DNA from 2 places in the Colwellia sp. BRX8-7 genome. Region 2 is predicted to be linked to the other one. Evidence: riboswitches for the same ligand, from Rfam matches in the RefSeq annotation. Region 2 holds a riboswitch; the other holds the start of a gene.
The links. Region 2 has a riboswitch for thiamine pyrophosphate ahead of thiC (phosphomethylpyrimidine synthase ThiC). Riboswitches for the same ligand answer to the same signal wherever they lie in the genome.
Positions count from the first base shown of each region.

Region 1: linked by a shared signal. The riboswitch ahead of H4J57_RS04165 (TonB-dependent receptor) and the one ahead of thiC (phosphomethylpyrimidine synthase ThiC) in region 2 are both predicted to bind thiamine pyrophosphate.

Region 1 is NZ_JACGVP010000003.1:133,546-139,108, forward strand. It holds gene H4J57_RS04155 (SHOCT domain-containing protein) at 1-1,564, opposite strand, end outside; gene H4J57_RS04160 (single-stranded DNA-binding protein) at 1,610-2,260, opposite strand; TPP riboswitch at 2,380-2,498, shown strand; gene H4J57_RS04165 (TonB-dependent receptor) at 2,589-4,712, shown strand; gene H4J57_RS19930 (hypothetical protein) at 4,772-4,906, shown strand; gene H4J57_RS04170 (hypothetical protein) at 4,935-5,126, shown strand.
Region 2 is NZ_JACGVP010000004.1:72,709-78,271, forward strand. It holds gene H4J57_RS05185 (FAD-dependent oxidoreductase) at 1-797, opposite strand, end outside; gene thiC (phosphomethylpyrimidine synthase ThiC) at 805-2,766, opposite strand; TPP riboswitch at 2,872-2,993, opposite strand; gene H4J57_RS05195 (M1 family metallopeptidase) at 3,168-4,844, shown strand; gene H4J57_RS05200 (outer membrane beta-barrel protein) at 4,925-5,434, opposite strand.

The DNA of each region.
Region 1 (5,563 bases), on a different contig from region 2:
TAATACTGACGTTGCTATCGTTTACCCAAATTTCACTTTTAACAATATCGGCAATAGCCAATTGACTGTCTATTTCTGACTGATGGCGCTTGTAAAACGATACGGTGGTTTGGCTAGTATCGAGTTCAAAGCGTGCAAACATACCTCTTAATTTTGCTTTTTGATTGACCGTTTTTAGTCGTACTCGATAAAACACCACCGCAACCACCAATATAAACAGGGTAAGCAGTAGTTTGCCATAAGCGCTATTGTTGAGTGGCGCCGATTGTTCATCACTTTTATTCTCCACCTGAATACGCTTACTATTCTCACTTTTTAACGGGATAGCCTTTACTGATAATAATTGTTTATTGGTTAAATCTAACAGTAAGGGTTCGCCGTTGTGATCAAAGAGTAATGACACTTTATTTTTTGGAGAAAGCTCATCACGACTAAAAGACAAAATAGGTAATGCAGCAGCGCCACTTTGAGCTTCACTATTTACCGTCGTGGTATTCAATTGGGCAAGTTGCCAATTTTTTGCATCGTTAATAAGATATAAGACACTACCTACAGACGCTTCTAAGTTTCGCCCATAATAAGGGAAAATATTTCCATCAGTTCCTTGAGTAGATTTCAGCGGAAAAACAAGGTTATTTTGGTAAGAGTCTCGCCAGTCAGCACCTTTATCAGCAACAACAACTTGGTGACCGCCATCGTAGTCATGTTCTACGAGTAATGCGCCATAATGTTTTTTTGACCACGAAAAAGAACTAATGCTTTGAGCGCCTAAAATAAAAATCTCATTGTTAACGTCGTTTGTTTTCATAAAAGGGTTACTACTTGGCACCCTATAATTTCTTAAGCCAAATTTCTCAGGATTAATGCGTAACACAACGCCAGAATATAAAGCGCCTTCGCTAGCGTTGGCTGAGCTAGCGTTACTGTCAGACAAAGCAACAAGCATTAAGCCATAATCATCGTGCCATACTTTATTATATGGATTAAAGGCAATTTTCTGTATTTGATGTGTGGCAGTTGGCACCGCAATTCTCAGCACTTCTCTGCGTTTCTGCACATCAATTTTAATTGCCGCTGTGTTGTCGTATTGCCACTGTGTTATCACAGCGTCAAATGGCAATGCAACGGGATCGGCTAACAGCGTTAATCGCGCAACATTATTGTTTATTTTAGCGGGCTCAATATGTGCAGTAAAAAAGCTTTGGAAGCCAGTTTTATCTGCTAACGAAAAACTGGGGTGAAACGTTAGCGCGGTTAATTTAACTTGTTTATCGGTAGTATGATTATTTAAAGGTAAGCTTGCTAAAAAAGTGAGCTTGGCATTATTAAGTAAAGACAATTCGCCAGCAGCGTCTGCAATTAAGTATTGCTGCTTATTCTCACTGTTAACAGGTAATGCAATTACGGTTGTTTTATTGGTTGAACTTAGGCTAGGCAGCTGCGCTAAAACTTCGAGTTGAACTTCTTCAGCAATCGCTGTTAAGGGCGTTAATAGGCAGCAAAAAGCCAGCAACATTGGAAGTGATCGCGTAGTTATTTTTTTTATATAATGAAAAACGTCCATATTTTGCCAACAATCCTAATTTTATAAAATTATAGGTAATCCATTTTAATGTTTCAATAAAATGACTTGGTGTGAATCAATAAATTGTGATTTTTTACTATCATTGAGATAGCTTAATCTTCCGTCGACAACTAATTGGTCGCCTAGCTCGGCCTTATCTTTAATATAATGTGCTTGTTTGCCCCAGATATGTACCGAACGTTCGATAGAAATATTTTGGGTTTGCTGTGTTATAGGCGAATACACTAAATTATTAACGGTTAAGTTAAGCGCGACTAATTCTTTATTATTCTCGGTTAGTACTAAATCAATATCGCTGCTTATTTCACCACTCATATGCACTTGGTTTATTGATTGGGCGTAACCCTTTGCAAATGTTTGTGCATAAGTGGCGTGTAATATTTCACGGTTAGCTTTTTTACTATTAAGTAAATAGCCTTGCACTAAAATAACATCACCCTTTTGCGAGTGAATAAGTGAACGATCAACAATATCACCAATAACTTTAACCGTATGATAACTCGTCCATTCTTTAAACTGTTGGCTCGTTTTGTCAAACCATCGGCTATGGGTCGCTAATACTAACTCAGCTACAGCAAGGACCGGGTTTGCTTGATAACGAATATCAGGCTTAGCAACTAAATTTCCTAATAAGGTTACTGAACATAAATGATTTTGGCTTAGATGATTTGTCATGGCAATTTAATAAAAAAAACTATAGTGCTAATTTACTGAAAATCATCAAATTAAGCAAATACATGACATTAAATAACCATAATTTTTCTGTACTTTGATGATAAAATTGTTAGTATGCCGAACAAACCAAGGGGTGCAATAAAAAGCTGTTGTTAATAGGCTTTTGTATTGCTGAGAATTTTTACCCTTAATACCTGAAACGGATAATGCCGGCGTAGGAATGGTTAATATGTTAAATATTTATCGTAAACACTTTGTGTAAGTGCTTACTTACGGTGTATTTGCCTTATTGCTCTTTTTTGCTTGCATGCCACAAAAAGAGCCCAGTATGAATTTTATAAAATCTCCTATTTCAATTGCGGTAACAACGACTTTATTGACTTTTGCTAGCGTCACACAAGCAAATGAATCAACTGATATTGAGCGTATAACCGTCACTTCCAGTTTTAATAAGCAATCTTTAGCGCAAGCTCCTACTAGTATTGCAATCATCGACCAACAAAAAATAGCTGAGCAGGGCATTCAACATTTTGAAGAAGTTATTAATGGTGTCGCCAACTTAAATTTCTCTGGTGGAACATCTCGTCCGAAATATTTACAAATTAGAGGCGTCGGTGAACGCTCTGAATACCGCGGTGCGCCAAACTCATCAGTGGGTTTCATTGTTGACGATATCGATTTGTCAGGCTTGGGCATGGCAGCTTCTATGTACGATGTTCAACAAGTTGAAGTCTTAAGAGGTCCACAAGGTACACGTTTTGGTGCCAATGCGCTTGCGGGTTTAATTTACATAAAATCAAAAGACGCAACAGAATTACCCGAGCATGGTTTTAAAGTAACGTTAGGCAATGACGACTTAATTAATGTTGCCGGTTATAGCTCTGGTGCTGTCACCGAAGACTTAAATTACCGCATATCATTAGAGCAACATCAACAAAACGGTTATCGCGACAATCTTTATCTAAATAGAGATGATACTAATGGCATTGACGAGTTTTCTGGAAAGTTCAAATTGCAATATACGGCAACAGAAGATTTAAGTGTTGATTTTACTTATATATTTGCAGATAACGATAATAGTTTCGATCCTTGGACATTAGATAACAACGGCTTTAATACGATCACGGACAACCCTGGTGTTGATAATCAAAAATCGCATGGCGGCGCACTAAAATTTAGTTTTGAAGGTTTGTCATTCGCAAAATTCGAAGCGATAAGCAGCTATACCACGACAGAGCATCAGCACGCTTATGATGGTGATTGGGCAAACGCAGATTATTGGGCAAGTAAAAGTTGTGATGGTGCGCCATGTGAATACAGTTACCTGTGGGACAAACGCGCCGATAGAGATGTTTGGTCACAAGAGTTTCGATTATCATCAAATGACGCCTCAAGAATTTTTGACAATACAACTGCTTGGCTAGTGGGTACTTACATTAGCAAAATGAATGAAGATAACGACCTTGACTCTTTTTATAATGGTTGGGAAGACGAAATACTCGACTCTACATACTCAGCTAATAATTATGCAATTTTCACCCAGTTAGACAGTGCTCTTAGCTATGGCCATGAGTTATCAGTAGGTTTGCGCGTTGAAAAACGTTCAACCGATTATAGCGATAGTGCTGGCGATGAGTTTGACCCGTCTGAAACCATGTGGGGCGGACACATCGCCTTGAGTAAGATCATTAACAATGAGCATTCTGCCTATGTTCGTGTCGCGCGTGGCTACAAAGCGGGTGGTTTTAATATGGATTTACCCGAGCAATTAATCCAATTTAAAGAATTTGATACCGAAGTCTTAGTCAATTATGAATTAGGTCTGCAATCGAATATGCTAAATAATACCTTAGTCAGTCGACTAGCCTTATTCTATATGGACAGACAAGATCAACAAGTTAATGCTTCTCAACAGAACCCTGATAAGCCACAGCAATTTACCATTTACACGGCAAATGCCACCAGTTCAAGCAGTTACGGTTTGGAACTTGAGTTAACATATCAAGTTAATAATAATTTAACGATCGACTCGACAGTGGGCTACCTAAACGCAACATATGATGTTTATGGTTATTCTGACAAGTACGGTACAAACATTGACATTTCAGGACGCGATTTAGCACACGCACCAAGCTATACCTTTAGCCTTGGCTCTACGTATCGCAGCGACAATGGCGTTGTCTTCAATGTGAACTGGTCAGGAAAAGATGAATTTTTCTTCTCTGATAGCCATGACGAAAAAGCGTCAAGTTCAAACTTATTAAATGCGAAAGTTGCTTATGAACTCGCTGATTGGTCTATTTCACTTTGGGCTAGAAATATTACCGATGAAAAAATCGCAACACGCGGCTTCTTCTTCGGCAACGAACCTGATTTAGATTGGGTAGCTAAAAAATATCAACGCTTTGGCGCACCAAGACAAATTGGTGTAACGTTTGATTATAACTTCTAAGGTTAAGCACTCTTCAGCTAACACGCGGTCATGTTGAATTGATATGCCGCGATGCTGAATTGATATGCCGTAATACTGAAGTAACACGCCGTTATGTTGAACTAACATGTCGTCATGCTGAAGTAACACGCCGTCATGTTGGACTAACATGTCGTCATGCTGAATTTATTTCGGTATCTGTATTAGTGGCTTAAAGTAATGAGATCCTGAAACAAGTTCAGGATGACGGAGGGTGTTCAGGATGACGGGATTTTTAGCTTGGCAGAGCAGTTATTAAAAGCGCCTTGGCGTTACGTTGAAGTAACATGTCGTCATGATGAACTAACACGTCGTCATGTTGAAGTAGCATGCCGTAATACTGAAATAAAACGTCGTCATGCTGAATTTATTTCAGTATCTGTATTTGTGGCTTAGAGTAATGAGATCCTGAAACAAGTTCAGGATGACGGGATTTTTAGCTTGGCAGAGCCGTTGTTAAAAACCGCCTTGCCGTTGTGTTGTACTAACATGTCGTCATGCTGAATTTATTTCAGTATCTGTATTTGTGGCTTAGAGTAATGAGATCCTGAAACAAGTTCAGGATGACGGGCGGTGTTCAGGATTACGGGTTTTTTAGCTTGGCAGAGCAGTTCTTAAAAACCGTCATGCCGTTATGTTGAAGTAAAACGCCGTCATGATGAAGTAACATGCCGTAATACTGAAGTAAAACGCCGTCATGCTGAATTTATTTCAGTATCTGTATTTGTGGCTTAAAGTAATGAGATCCTGAAACAAGTTCAGGATGACCGGGGGTGTTCAGGATTACGGTTTTTTTTGTTCACTGGAAAAAGTGGCATACCATTAGGAAATAA
Region 2 (5,563 bases):
TCAGGGGCAAATAACTGAAATATCTCACCTCGTACTCCTCGTAAATCTTTTAAGGGGGCTGCGGTGTTTTCGCCTGCACTGTTGCGTGCGCCTGCACCGCGACAGTCAATTGCTAAATCAGCAGCAATAATATGCTTTGACCTGTTAGTTTGCTTATTGCCTTTGTTGCCTAGTGGGCTATCCCCATGGTAAGTGACTAAACAGCTCGATTTTTGCTGTTCAATGTTAACGACAGGTGAACTTTCTAACCAAGTAATGCTACTTTTTTCTAGCTGCTTTTGCAGGGCTTTTAGTAATTTACGATTACCTATTTGCCCTTCTTCAGGTAAAAACAACCCATGATTAAAGCGATGAGCTAATTCAGGCTCAAGGGCAAGTATTTGTTGGCGATTCAGTTGCTGTAGCTGATGTTGCGGATAATGATTTTTGATATAAGCCATGAAACGCTGATAATCGCCTTGGTCTTGTTCATGGCTAACCATTAAGGTGCCTGCTTGTTGAAAATAAGTGTAACTGTCTAATTTAGCAAGAATCTCAGGCCAAAGCGCTAATGACTCAAAGCCCATTTCAACAATATTACGATCGCTATGCATAGCTTCACCTAGCGGCGTTAATAAACCGGCAGCAGCATAAGCGGCACTTTGGTGGCCCTGTTTATTATCTTTATCAACCAAGGTTACTTGATGACCTTGATTAACCAAAGACAATGCCATTAAACGACCCACTAATCCTGCGCCAATAACAACGATATTGGCACAGATTTGAGTAGGTTTAGGGAACTGTTGAGAAATAGTCATCGGCTGACTATTTCACCTGATGGTAAATTTCACTACCGGTCGCTTTAAATTCCGCCGACTTTTCAGCCATGCCTTGTGCAATATCGGTTGGCGTTGCATCTAAAACAATGACTTCGTCAAGTAACTGTATTTCTATTTTATTGCTGGCTTCAAGACCCGCGGCATAATCACGTACTTCCTGAGATATTTTCATCGAACAGAATTTTGGCCCACACATAGAGCAGAAGTGGGCAACTTTACCTGATTCTTGTGGCAAGGTTTCATCGTGATAAGCCTTGGCTCTTTCAGGGTCTAAACCGATATTAAATTGATCGTACCAACGAAATTCAAAGCGCGCTTTGCTCATCGCATTATCGCGAATTTGCGCCCCCGGATGACCTTTTGCTAAATCGCCGGCATGGGCTGCAATTTTATAGGTCATTAAACCTTCTTTAACATCTTCTTTATTGGGTAAGCCTAAATGTTCTTTAGGAGTGACATAACAAAGCATGGCACAACCGTACCAACCAATATTAGCGGCGCCAATACCCGAAGTAATATGGTCATAACCCGGTGCAATATCAGTCGTTAACGGACCTAACGTATAAAAAGGTGCTTCACCACAATGTTTAAGTTGCTCGTCCATATTTGCTTTGATCATATGCAGTGGCACATGCCCGGGGCCTTCAATAATCGTTTGTACATCATGCTGCCAAGCAATTTTAGTTAATTCGCCTAAGGTATGTAATTCGGCAAATTGTGCTTCATCGTTGGCATCAGCAACCGAGCCCGGGCGTAAACCGTCGCCGAGTGAAAACGAGACATCGTATTGCTTTAATATTTCACAAATATCTTCAAAGTGGGTGTATAAAAAATTTTCTTTATGATGCGCTAAGCACCACTTCGCCATAATTGAACCACCACGTGAGACAATACCGGTGACACGCTTAGCGGTCATTGGAACATAGCGTAATAATACACCGGCATGAATGGTAAAATAATCAACACCTTGCTCGGCTTGTTCGATAAGTGTATCGCGGAAAATTTCCCAGGTTAAATCTTCCGCCACGCCATTTACTTTTTCTAGCGCTTGATAGATAGGCACCGTACCAATGGGCACTGGCGAGTTGCGCATGATCCATTCGCGGGTTTCATGAATATTACGACCCGTTGATAAATCCATTACCGTGTCTGCGCCCCACTTGGTCGACCAAACCAGTTTTTCTACTTCTTCTTCAATGGAAGAGGTCACCGCCGAATTACCAATATTGGCATTTACTTTAATTAAAAAGTTACGACCAATAATCATCGGCTCACATTCTGGGTGGTTAATGTTTACCGGAATAATTGCTCGGCCACGCGCGACTTCATCACGGACAAACTCTGCGGTAATTTGCGCTGGAATACTGGCGCCAAATGACTGACCTTTATGTTGTAGTAGTAAGGTTTTATCTTTGACCTCTTCACGTTTTAAATTTTCACGAATGGCAATATATTCCATTTCAGGGGTAATGATCCCTTGGCGAGCATAGTGCATTTGGGTAACGTTTTGACCTTTTTTAGCGACACGCATTTTAGGTAAGTGTTCAAAGCGTATTGCGTCAACACCATCGTCAGCTAAACGTTGTTGAGCATAAGTAGAGCTATTTGATGTTAAGAGCTCAACATCACCACGACTATCAATCCAACTTTCACGCAGGCGAGGAATACCTTTGTGTACGTCTATTTCGACACTTTCATCGGTATAAAAACCTGAGGTATCGTAGACGCAAAGAGGTTCATTTTTTTCGTAGGTTGGCTTATCTTTATTACCCGCTAATAAAGTATCAGACAAGGTGATTTCGCGCATACCTACCTTGATATCGTGAATTTTACCTTGCACATAAACTTTTTTAGAATTTGGGAATGATTGATCAGAAACGTTTTTTAAGAATGTTTCAGCTTGTTCGCGACGTTCTCTGCGAGTGAGTTTGTTAGCTGGTTTGGTCATTTTTTTGCCTTTTAATAATATGCATTTCGTTATAAATGCACGAATAAAAAAGACGAAGTGTAGAGTGAGGAAAAAATAAAAAAGTGACGAATTAATCCCTTAACTCTTTTATTTTACCTTGTTCCCTTACGCAGATATTAATCTGATCAGGTTCTACGGATCCCGCTTTCGCGATCTCAGCTTTGAATATTTCTTTAGAAATAATCTCAGCACTCCGACAAGTAATTGTGGTGATTCTATCGTATTAGTTTCAAAATACGCAATCATAATGTTGTATTTGGTTATAATTAATTTTTAGATAACGATGTGAGTCGTTGACAGATCTTACCCTTTTTAGGGTTCACAATTTATATTACACAATGCTAGTATATTGTATACGAGAGAGTGTTAGGACAATAACAATGATAAAAGAACGGATAACGACTTCACTTGCTGGCTTAGTTTGCGCTATGGTTTTTGCTGGGCATGTTAGCGCGAGTAATTGGCAACAAGAAAGTGGCAAAGTAACGCACCAAGAAAAATTACGGGGTACTATTACACCAGAAAGAAAGTGGTGGGATTTAATTCATTATCATCTTAATGTAAAAGTTGACCCTGAAACTAAGCTTTTTTCAGGTGAAAACACCATGACTTATAAGGTGTTAGCTAAAGGTGAACGTTTACAAATAGAACTACAGGCGCCAATGAAGCTTGAGAAAGTACACCAAAATGGTAAAGCGCTTGAAGTAGAGCAAGATGGCTATTCTTATTTTATTACCCCAGCCAGTAAGCAAGAAATAGGCTCGGAGCAGAAGATAACTATGTACTTCTCTGGACAGCCCGTTACCGCAAAAAACGCCCCATGGGATGGCGGTATTACTTGGAAGAAAGACAGTAATGGCCTCGACTTTATTGCCACTTCAAATCAAGGCATTGGCTCTAGTATTTGGTGGCCAAATAAAGATCATCCTGCCGACGAGCCCAACAATGGCGTGTTAATCAGCGTTGAAGTGCCAGAACATTTAATGGATGTGTCTAATGGTCGATTAATTAAAGTTGAACACAATAAAATTGATAAAACAAAAATTTATCATTGGCAAGTTGTGAATCCTATTAATAATTATGGGGTCAATATTAACATTGGTGACTATGTTCATTTTGGTGAAAAGTATCAAGGTGAAAAAGGTCAGCTTGATATGGACTACTATGTTTTACGGGAAAACTTAGCGAAAGCAAGAAAACAGTTTAAAGAAGCGAAACGAACCATTGAAGCGTTCGAGCATTGGTTTGGTCCTTATCCGTTTTATGAAGACAGTTATAAACTGGTGGAAGCACCATATTTGGGGATGGAGCATCAAAGTTCGGTGACTTATGGTAATGGTTATCAAAATGGTTATTTAGGGCGTGATAGAAGTAGTACTGGCCCAGGATTATTATTTGATTTTATTATTGTTCATGAATCAGGTCACGAGTGGTTTGCCAATAACATCACCAATAAAGATGTTGCCGATATGTGGATCCATGAGAGCTTTACTAACTACTCAGAAAGTCTATTTTTAGAGTATCATTTCACTAAAGAGCAAGCCTTTGAATACGTTCGTGGTCAACGGATGAATATTGGTAATCAATCCCCTATTATTGGCGAATATAATGCTAATCGCGGTGGGTCTGGTGATATGTACGATAAAGGTGGCAATATGCTGCATACCATTCGCCAAGTGATTAATAATGATAGAAAATGGCGAGAAATACTCCGAGGACTAGGTAAGGTTTTTTATCATCAAACAGTGACTACCCAAGATATTGAAAACTACATTAGCACACAATCAGGTATCGACTTAAGTAAGGTCTTTGATCAATATTTACGTGATATACGTATTCCCACTTTCGAATATTTTATTAAAGATAAAGTGATGAAAATTCGTTGGGGTAACGTGGTTAAGGGGTTTGATATGCCGTTACGCGTCACTATTGCAGGTAAAACACAGTGGCTGGCACCAACAGCAACTTGGACTACTGTTGAACTTGAGCAGGAAAATCCAAATATAGCCGTTGATGCTAACTTTTATATTTCGACACTCAGTGTTTTAGGTCATTAGTTTTAAAAGTTAACGGTATAAAATTAAAAAGGAGAGCTTATTGCTCTCCTTATACGTCAACGGTCAGTTAAATATTGCGATTAAAAAGCGTATTTAAAACCAACAGAAAGTAATTTAGTACCGTCATACGTTTCATAAGAAGCTTCAACGCTCACTTTTTTATTGAGGCTATAACCAACACCAGCGCCGAAACCAAACTCCCATGAATCATCAGACGCTGATTCGCCACGGTAGCTTGCTTTGAGGTCTAAGTTTGCATAAGACGGCATTACATAAACATATGCGCGATTGTTGAAGTCGTATTGACCACGCAAAGACAAAGCGAGTAAGCTTTCTACTTCAATTTTAGCACCGTAAAGTGAGTCGTCACCAACACCAGAACCGAGACGAAGTTCAGGCATCAAGTAAAAATTTTTCGCTGAATTTTCAATTTTATATGCCACTGAGCCATAGATAAAGTTCAAAGAAATATCGTCGCCATCAGAGCTATCAGATAACTGACCGAATCCACCGCCCACTTGCCAATCAGCAGCTACGGCTGTTAGGGAAAGACTGAAAAGAGTGAGTGCAATAGCGGTTTTCTTAAACATAATAAATCCTTTATTTTATTTGGGTTAACTTTAGGTTAAATTAAGGTGAAGATTTCGCGCAGAGCTTAACACCAAGATATTTTTTGTTCAATAATCTTTAATAAATTATAGTCCGGCGCTTGGCAATTA